2 regions of the Arthrobacter sp. MW3 TE3886 genome follow, and region 2 is predicted to be linked to the other one. Evidence: predicted binding sites of a transcription regulator. Region 2 holds the regulator's gene; the other holds the start of a gene.
The links. Region 2 encodes HrcA, which represses chaperone genes, less so after heat shock. Its sites were predicted from a motif close to TTNGCACTCGNNNNNNNCGAGTGCNAA; they were not measured.
Positions count from the first base shown of each region.

Region 1: the regulator HrcA is predicted to act here: its motif matches at 2,091-2,117, upstream of groL (chaperonin GroEL).

Region 1 covers NZ_JBGCAN010000001.1:1,023,679-1,028,553, forward strand. Annotated here, with positions in the region: gene ABH915_RS04765 (LytR C-terminal domain-containing protein) at 1-313, shown strand, start outside; gene ABH915_RS04770 (cold-shock protein) at 473-676, shown strand; gene ABH915_RS04775 (ABC transporter substrate-binding protein) at 736-2,004, shown strand; gene groL (chaperonin GroEL) at 2,300-3,937, shown strand; gene ABH915_RS04785 (RNase H family protein) at 4,073-4,875, shown strand, end outside.
Region 2 covers NZ_JBGCAN010000001.1:2,842,084-2,846,958, forward strand. Annotated here, with positions in the region: gene ABH915_RS12940 (16S rRNA (uracil(1498)-N(3))-methyltransferase) at 1-626, opposite strand, end outside; gene dnaJ (molecular chaperone DnaJ) at 629-1,759, opposite strand; gene hrcA (heat-inducible transcriptional repressor HrcA) at 1,838-2,851, opposite strand; gene ABH915_RS12955 (DUF3097 domain-containing protein) at 3,169-4,020, shown strand; gene ABH915_RS12960 (DUF4870 domain-containing protein) at 4,164-4,583, shown strand; gene hemW (radical SAM family heme chaperone HemW) at 4,716-4,875, opposite strand, start outside.

The DNA.
Region 1 (4,875 bases), 1.8 Mb from region 2:
ATCGCCTTCAGCGACGCCCAGCGCCACAGCCGCCGCCGTGGACAAGACGCAGCCGGTGACGGTCTACAACGCGACCACCACCGCTGGCCTGGCCACCCGGGTCGGCGGCACCGTCACCTCCGACGGCTGGGTCCTGGGCGAGGCAGGCAACTGGGGCGGTGTGCCGCAGCAGACGTCGGTGATCTTCTACAGCGGCGTCGAGCAGAAGGACAACGCGGAGGCACTCGGAACCCTCCTCGGCATCGACACCCTCGTGGACTCCGCTGAGTTCAACATGCCCCTTGTCGTCGTGCTCGGACCGGGCTACCAGTAGCCAAATCCGGTTACGCCTCAATAACTATTAGGCGGCGGCCCTGCCCGCCGCCGGCGTTCCTGGGGGACGCTGTGGGTACAGTATCTGCGGATTTCTCTTCGCAGTCCGCGGCGCACATCGAGGTGGGCCGCACGCAAGCTAGCTGAAAGTGTGGACACCATGGCACTGGGAACCGTCAAATGGTTCAACGCCGAAAAGGGCTACGGCTTCATCACCGTGGACGGTTCCGAGAACGACGTCTTCGTGCACTGGTCCGCGATCGTCGGGGAAGGCTACCGCGCCCTGGACGAGGGCCAGCGGGTGGAACTGGAAGTCGGCGAGGGCGAAAAGGGCCCGCAGGCTGAAAGCGTCCGGCCGGCCTAGTGGCACTGGCTGCCGTCACGAACGCCCCGCGGAACGCGGCGAGGCGCCCGGGAGGAACTTTGCCGCTGGGCCGCGCCCTGGTGGCGGCCACAGTAGCGGCCCTGGCCCTGACGGGCTGCCTGGGCCCGGCGGGCAGTGCCCGTGTGGCCAGCGCCGACGCGAGCGGTGACGGCACCCTGCGCATCGGCCTGGTCCTGGACAACACGGGCAAGCAGAACTTCCTCAACGCCTCGCAGCTCGCAGCGGCCAAACTTGCCGTCAAGGAGATCAACGCTGCCGGCGGGCACAAAGGCAAACCGGTGGAGCTGCTGCCGGAAACCATCAGCACGGACACCGCCGCCCAGGCGAAGGCGCTGGTTGCCGCCAAGGCCGACGTCGTGATCGGCCCGACCGATTCCAGCCGTGCCCCGGCCGCCGTCGACGTGCTGGCCAACGCCAAGGTAGCTGTCATCTCCCCGGCCAACACCGCCGCCGCGCTCAGCAACTACAAGAGCGGCGGCTACTATTTCCGCACCTCGGCGGCCGACATCGCCCAGGCATCCGTCCTCGCCAAGCTGGTCAAAGACGGCGGCGCCAAGACCTTGGCGGTGGTCCACGAGGAAGGCGACTACGGCAAAGACGTCGCCGCCGCCGTCGGCGGTGCGGCGAAACAGTCCGGGCTGGAAGTCGTGGCGGACGCGGAGTTCACTCCCGGACAGGCGCAGCAGGCTGCCGCCGCCGCGAGGGCCGCCAACCCCGATGCCGTCGTCCTGGTCGCGCGCGACGGCGCCCAGGGCGCCATCGCCGAGCTGAACAACGCCGGCCTCGCCGGCAAGAAACTGGTCCTCAGCGACGGAGCAGTCAACAAGTATGGCTCCGGCCTGGGCGCCCGGGCGCTTGAGGGCGCACGCGGGATCCTGCCCGGAGTGTTCCCCTCCGCCACCTTCCAGGCGGACCTCGTGGCCGTTGATCCCGGGCTGAAGGACATGGTGTTTGCCGCCGAGACGTACGACGCCGTCGTCCTGGCCGCCGTCGCCGCCGCCGAGGCAGAGGACGACGCCGGAACCTCCATCGCGGCGTCCCTCGTCGCGGTCTCCGGCGGAACCCCGGCAGCCGGCGGACCGGGCGCGGCCGGCAGCCAGCCGCCCGGCAAGTCGTGCACCAGCTACCAGGACTGCATCGGGGTCCTCCGGGCGGGGCAGCGTCCGGACTATGACGGCCAGTCCGGACGGATCAACTTTGATTCCCACGGCGACATCACCGAAGCGAACTACATGGTCTCCACCTACGGCGAGGACAACCTGCCCACGGTGAGCGGCACGGAAGCCGCGAGCAGCAGCGGCGGCTGATCGCTCGTAGCGTATTGTGCCCGCGTGGCGTGCGGTTCGGGCCGGGCACTGCTTGCACTCTCCCCGGGGGAGTGCTAATTATTGTGTTAGCACTCCAGCGCACTGACTGCTAACACGACGCCCGGTCCGTCCGGCCGCGAAGTGGGGCAGCCGGTCCAGGAGCTAAAGAAACACCTTGCTGGGGTGAGATCCCGGACCTGGCGGCATACAGAGGCCGCGGGGTAGGGATCGTCCGTCGCGGGCACCACAGCGAAGGTTCATTCTTAACGACTGTCCCGAAAGGACTACTGCCGTTATGGCCAAGATCATTGCATTTGATGAAGAGGCACGCCGCGGTCTTGAGCGGGGCCTGAACATCCTCGCCGACGCCGTCAAGGTCACCCTCGGCCCGCGGGGACGCAACGTCGTCCTCGAAAAGAAGTGGGGCGCCCCCACGATCACCAACGATGGTGTTTCCATCGCCAAGGAGATCGAGCTGGACGATCCTTACGAGAAGATCGGCGCCGAGCTGGTCAAGGAAGTTGCCAAGAAGACGGATGACGTCGCAGGCGACGGCACCACCACGGCAACCGTGCTGGCACAGGCCCTGGTCAAGGAAGGCCTGCGCAACGTCGCGGCCGGCGCTGACCCGCTGTCCCTCAAGCGCGGCATCGAGAAGGCTGTTGACGCCGTCACCGTCGAGCTCCTGGCCTCCGCCAAGGAAATCGAGACCAAGGAAGAGATCGCCGCGACCGCGTCCATCTCCGCCGGCGACAACGAGATCGGCGCCCTGATCGCCGAAGCCCTCGACAAGGTCGGCAAGGAAGGCGTCATCACGGTCGAGGAGTCGAACACGTTCGGCCTTGAGCTGGAGCTGACCGAAGGCATGCGCTTCGACAAGGGCTACATCTCCGCCTACTTCGTCACCGACGCCGAGCGCCAGGAAACGGTCCTTGAGGATCCGTACATCCTGATCGTCAACTCCAAGATCTCCAACGTCAAGGAACTGGTTGCTGTCCTGGAAAAGGTCATGCAGTCCAACAAGCCGCTGCTGATCATTGCCGAAGACATCGAGGGCGAGGCCCTGGCCACCCTGATCGTCAACAAGATCCGCGGCACCTTCAAGTCCGTCGCCGTCAAGGCTCCGGGCTTCGGCGACCGCCGCAAGGCGCAGCTGGCCGACATCGCCATCCTCACCGGTGGCCAGGTCATCTCCGAGGAAGTCGGCCTCAAGCTTGAGACCGCCGGACTCGAACTGCTTGGCAAGGCCCGCAAGGTTGTTGTCACCAAGGATGAGACCACGATCGTCGAGGGTGCAGGCGACGCCGACCAGATCGCCGGCCGCGTGTCCCAGATCCGCGCCGAGATCGAGAACTCCGATTCCGACTACGACCGCGAGAAGCTGCAGGAGCGCCTGGCCAAGCTGGCCGGCGGCGTTGCAGTCATCAAAGCCGGCGCCGCAACCGAGGTCGAGCTCAAGGAACGCAAGCACCGCATTGAGGACGCCGTCCGCAACGCCAAGGCAGCTGTCGAAGAGGGCATCGTCGCCGGCGGTGGCGTTGCCCTGATCCAGGCCGGCGCCAAGGCATTCGCGAACCTGCAGCTCTCCGGTGACGAGGCAACGGGCGCGAACATCGTCCGCGTTGCCATCGACGCCCCGCTGAAGCAGATCGCCTTCAACGCCGGCCTCGAGCCCGGCGTCGTCGTGGACAAGGTCCGCGGCCTGCCCGCAGGCCACGGCCTCAACGCCGCCACCGGCGAGTACGTCGACCTGCTGGCCGCCGGCATCAACGACCCGGTCAAGGTAACCCGCTCTGCCCTGCAGAACGCGGCTTCCATCGCCGGCCTGTTCCTCACCACCGAGGCCGTTGTAGCCGACAAGCCCGAAAAGGCTGGCGCCCCGATGGGCGGCGGCGACGACATGGGCGGCATGGGCGGCATGGGCGGTTTCTAACCACCCGCGCCAGCCATCACCGGCTGTTCGACGACGGCGGTCCCACCTTCGGGTGGGGCCGCCGTTGCCCGTTAAGCGCGGTCCCCGTCCAAGGGAGCGTCGGTGGGCGTCGGCGGGTTCTGGCAGGATAGGTCAGTGACGATTACAGCAGCGGCCGACGGTTCGGCCTTAGGAAATCCTGGCCCGGCCGGCTGGGCCTGGTACGTAAACGACGACTGCTGGCGGGCCGGCGGATGGCCCCACGGCACGAACAACCAGGGCGAACTGATGGCGGTGCTGGACCTGTTCCGGGCAACGGCGCACATGCCCGGGGAAGACCTGCTGATCCTCTGCGACAGCCAGTACGTCATCAACGCCGTGACCAAATGGATGCCCGGCTGGAAACGCAAGGGCTGGCGCAAAGCCGACGGCAAACCGGTGCTGAACGTGGACCTCCTCAAGGACATCGACCAGGCGCTCGTGGGCCGCAAGTACACCTTCGAGTGGGTGCGGGGCCACGCGGGCCACGAGCTCAACGAGGCGGCAGACGTCCGCGCCCGGGCAGCGGCCACGGCGTACCAGCAGGGCGTGGCCGTCCGCCAGGGCCCCGGGTTCGGGCCGCAGCAGGGCGGGACACAGCCGGCAGGCCAGCCGGCCTCCACGGAGCCGCCGGCAGCCCAGCCGGCCGCACCGGCCGCGCAGGCCGCCAAGACCCCCGCACCACAGCCCGCCGCCCCGCAGGCCGCGACCCGGCCGCAGGCAGCCCCGGCGCCTTCCGGCCAGCAGGAACTCTTTGGCGCGCCAGGGACCTACGACGAGCCGGACCTCTTCAGCGAACTCGAAGAAGAACCTGCCGTGGACCTGGCGGAGGCCAGCGCCGAAGCCGTCGTCGAGTCCCTCGAACGGGAACTGCTCCGCCCCGAAACCCGGGCGGACCTGGGCCGCACGGGCGTCCTGCT
Region 2 (4,875 bases):
ACCTCACGGGATCCGGCGTCGCCTGCCATGACCTCGCCGGGCTGCGCGGATTCCAACCAGGATTCCAGGACGAGCCGCAGGGGGCGCACGGCGTCTTCATGCAGGATGACGGCGAGGTCTGCCGCCGCCACGGCCGCCTGCAGCCCGGCGCCGTCGACGGCGGCCCGGACCTCGGGAATCCATGCCCGGCGCGCCTGTTTGGCGGCGGCCGTCACCACCGACTGCCATTTGGCATGCGCCTTCGCGGCCCGCTCGGCCTTCCACCGCACGATGGACCGCTCGGCCTGCCAGGGAATGACGGCGTCGATGCCCAGTTCGGTCGCGGTCTCGGCCGCGAGTTCGTCGCGATCGCCCTTGGCGAGGGCCTGGACCAGGACCAGCCGGGTTCCGGGCCGCGGTTCCTCGGCAAGGTCCACGCATTCGACGGTCAGCTCCCCGGGAGCGACTGCGGTCACGGTGCCGGTCAGGCGTTTGCCGGCGCCGTCCGCGATGTCGACGGTTTCCCCGACGGCGATCCGCTTGACGGTGACGGCGTGGCGTGCCTCGCCGCCTTCAAGGACGAAGGCCGAGCCGGGGACCTGCTGGTCCAGGGTGCCTGGAGCGGTGAAGAAGACCGGGTTACTCACCGCTACAGGTTACCGAGCCGGTCCCGCAGTTTGGCGAAGACGCCGCCGCTGGCCGCAAGCTTTCCTTCCGTGAGGTGCTCGCCGCGGTGCTTGGCCAACTGGCGGAGCAGTTCTTCCTGGACGTGATCGAGCTTGACCGGCGTTTCCACCTGCAGGTGCACCTTCAGGTCGCCGCGGCCGTGGCCGCGCAGGTGCGTGACGCCGAGGCCGCGCAGGGTGATGATCTCGCCCGACTGGGTGCCGGCCTTGACGTCGATCTCCTGCTGACCGTCGAAGGTGTCGAGGGATATTTCGGTGCCGAGCGCGGCAGCGGTCATGGGAATGTTGAGGCTCGCGTGGAGGTCATCGCCCTCGCGCACGTAGGTGGGGTCGTTGTTGACCCGGATCTCCACGTACAGGTCCCCGGCGGGGCCGCCGGCGGGGCCTGCCTCGCCCTGGCCGGACAGCTGGATGCGGGTGCCGGTGGCGACGCCGGCCGGGACCTTGACGGTCAGGGAGCGGCGGCTGCGGATCCGGCCCTGGCCGCTGCATTCGTTGCAGGGGTCCTTGATGACGGTGCCGAAGCCCTCGCAGGATCCGCAGGGGGCGGATGTCATGACCTGGCCCAGGATGGACCGTACGGCGCGCTGGACCTGACCGCTGCCGCCACAGATGTCGCAGCGGACCGGGTGGGTGCCCTCGCGGCAGCAGGAACCCTCGCACGTGGGGCAGATGACGGCCGTGTCAACCTCGAGCTTCTTGTTCACGCCGAACACGGCGTCGCGGAGGTCGATGCGGACGCTGATCAGTGCGTCCTGGCCGCGGCGGACCCGGGACGCCGGGCCGCCTTGGCCGCCGCCGGCGCCGAAGAAGGTCTCGAAGATGTCCTGGAAGGCGAAGCCCTGGCCCGAGTAGCTGCCGCCGCCGAAGCCGTTGTCGGTACCGTTCTCGTTGCCGGTGGTGTCATAGACCCGGCGCTTCTGCGGATCAGAGAGGACCTCGTAGGCGTGGGTGACGGCTTTAAACCTGTCCGAGGCATCCTCCCCGGGGTTCACGTCCGGGTGCAGGGTGCGGGCCAGTTTCCGGTAGGCCTTCTTGATCTCCTCCCCCGATGCGTCGCGGGAGACTCCAAGAACGTCGTAGTGGCTGCTCAAAGTGTGTATCTCTTCCTTTTCGTACTGCCTGTGGGGCACTGCCTGTGGGGCAAGAAGTCGTGTTCGGTCCCGGGCCTGTCAGGGCCCCAGGATCCTCGAAAGGTAGCGGGCCACCGCGCGGACGGCGGCCATGGTGGTGGGATAGTCCATCCGGGTGGGCCCAAGCACGCCGACCTTGGCCGTGGCGTCCGGCCCGTAGGCGGTGGCCACAACCGAGGCCTCGGCCAGACCGTCGTAAGGGTTTTCCCGGCCGATGCTGACCGTGACTCCCCGCGGGTCTTCGGCCATTTCGCTGAGCAGGCGGAGCATGACCACCTGCTCCTCGAGGGCCTCCAGCACGGGGCCGATGCTGAGCGGGAAGTCCACGTTGGAGCGGGCCAGGTTGGCGGTGCCGGCCATGACCATGCGCTCTTCGCGGCTGCTCGTGGCCAGGGCCTCCAGGCCGCGGGCCAGCGCCTGGGCCGCTCCGCGCCGCGCGGGCGGGCCACCGGCAACGACGGCGGGCAGCAGCTGCGGCATCAGGCTCAGCGGGGTTCCGGAGAGGCTGGCCAGAAAGCTGGTCCGCAGTTCCGCCAGCGCGTCGTCGGGAAGGTCCTGCCCGACGTCGATCACGCGCTGCTCCACCTTGCCGGTGTCCGCGATCAGTACCGCCAGCACTTTCCGGGGCGCCAGCAGCACGAACTCGATGTGCCGCACCCGGGCGCGGCTGAGCAGCGGATACTGCACGACGGCGACCTGGTTGGTCAGGTGCGAGAGGAGCCTCACGGTCCGGTCAAGAATGTCGTCGAGGTCGTCGGATCCTTCCAGCAGCGCCTGGATGGCCCGGCGCTCGGCCGGGGACAACGGCTTCACCGCTGAGATCTGGTCGACGAAAAGCCGGTAGCCCTTGTCAGTGGGGATCCGGCCGGCGCTCGTGTGCGGTGCCGTGATCAGGCCCTCGTCTTCCAGCGCCGCCATGTCGTTTCGGATCGTGGCGCTGGAGACGCCGAGATGGTGCCGTTCCACGAGTGCTTTGGAACCCACGGGCTCACGCGAATGGACGTAGTCCTCCACGATGGCGCGCAGCACTTCGAGTTTGCGCGGTTCGCTCACGCTCCACCTCCAATCGACGGTCCCGCAGTCGGTGCCGTCCGCCGTGTCCGGTCCGGGTCCACAAGTGCTGCACGGACGGTCCGCAACAGGACAAGGGTTAGCACTCGACATGCCTAAGTGCTAACCAGTCTAATATGAGTCGCCGCGTTGTTAGCATTGGATTCGCTCCAGGCGTGGCCCGCGGGAACGCGATTCCCGTCACGCCGGCGCCGAGACCGTGGCAGCCGCTGCCGTTGCCGCGCCGTCGCGGTCCGGTTCCGGCCCCGGAGAGTTCCACCGACCGCCGTACATTCCGAGTGCAAAGTAAGCGTGTAGAGATGTCGTACCAGAACTGGGGACCCCAGGACCTGTCCGCCCCCGCCAAGACCCAGTTGCCGGAAGTCCCGGTGGAACGCGGGATGGTCCTCGAGGAGGTCCAGTCCGGCTGGGTGGGCGCCGTAACCCGGGTGGAGAAGTCCGGCGGCATGCACGTGGTGGCGCTGGAGGACCGGCGGGGCAAGTCGCGGTCCTTCCGCCTCGGCTTTGGCTTCCTCCTGGAGGGCCAGCCCATCCGCCTGATGCCGCCGGCCCCGAAGAAAGCGGCACCGGCCGCCGGTGCCGGCCGCACGGCGTCGGGCTCGGTGCGGGTGGCGGGGCAGCGCGCCCAGGTGGCCAAGGCCAGCCGTATCTGGGTGGAGGGAAAGCACGACGCCGAGCTCGTGGAGAAGGTGTGGGGCGATGACCTCCGGGTGGAGGGCATTGTCGTCGAACCCCTGCACGGCATTGACGACCTCGCAGCCGCCGTGGCGGAGTTCGGCCCGGGCCCGGGGCGGCGCCTCGGCGTGCTCGTGGACCACCTGGTACCCGACTCCAAGGAGTCGCGGATCGCCGATGCCGTCATGGCCTCACCGGGCGCCGCCGGCAACGTCCTCATTGTGGGGCACCCCTACGTGGACGTGTGGCAGGCCATCCGGCCCGCGGTCCTGGGGATCGAGCAGTGGCCCGTGATCCCCCGCGGCATGGACTGGAAGACCGGCATCCTGATGGCTTTCGGCTGGCCCCACTCCACAAAGGAGGACATCGGCCTGGGCTGGCAGAAACTCCTCGGTGCTGTCCGCAGCTACGCTGATCTGGAGGCGTCGCTGCTCGGCCGCGTGGAAGAGGTCATTGACTTCCTCACCGCGCCCTAGTCCGCCGCGGCGGCCGCCCCTGATCTCCATTTCCGGGTGCGAGCAAGTATTCTTGAAACGGCGGCCGCGCTTCCAGTGCGGTCCCGGCTAGTTCAGGCACAACCCAGGCAGCAACGCATCACCGCAATCCGAAGGGCTACACCGTGGCAGATAACGCACGCGAACACACGGGCAATCAGGCTGGCCATGGCCAGCCCCCGTACCATGGGGTTCCGGCAAACGCGCTGCCGCTGACGGCCAGCGAGGACCGGCAGTGGGCCACGCTCGCCCACTTCGGCGGCATCCTGGGCTGCGTGCCGTCGCTGCTGATCTACCTCATCTTCAAGGACCGCGGCCCGTTCACGGCGCAGGAATCCAAGGAAGCCCTCAATTTCACGCTGCCGCCGACCATCGCCGCCGTGCTGGCCAATCTGCTGGTCTTCATCCCGGTGGTGGGCAACCTCTTCGCCGTGCTCGCCACGGTGATCTGGATTGCTGTGACGTGCTTCTCGGTGGCGGCAGGCATCCACGTCAACCGCGGCCAGCCGCACCGTTACGAGTTCAACCTGCGCTGGATCAAATAGCCGGCGCAGACCAAACTAAAGAGAGCCGGCCGCTGCCCGTATGAGGCAGCGGCCGGCTCTTTTTTGTGCCGCAGGCCGTGTGCGGCCGCTGATGCGGGCCGCCAAATTGTGGAGGCTTTGCGACCGGGCAGATTAGTCCGGCAGGATCCTGCGGACGACGGCGTCGGCCAGCAGCCGGCCTTTGAGCGTGAGGATGAGCCGGCCCTTGAACGCGGCCGCGGGGTCCACGAGGCCGTCAGCGATCAGCCCTGCGACGGCGTGCCTGCCGGTGTCCCCCAGGCCGCCGAGGCTC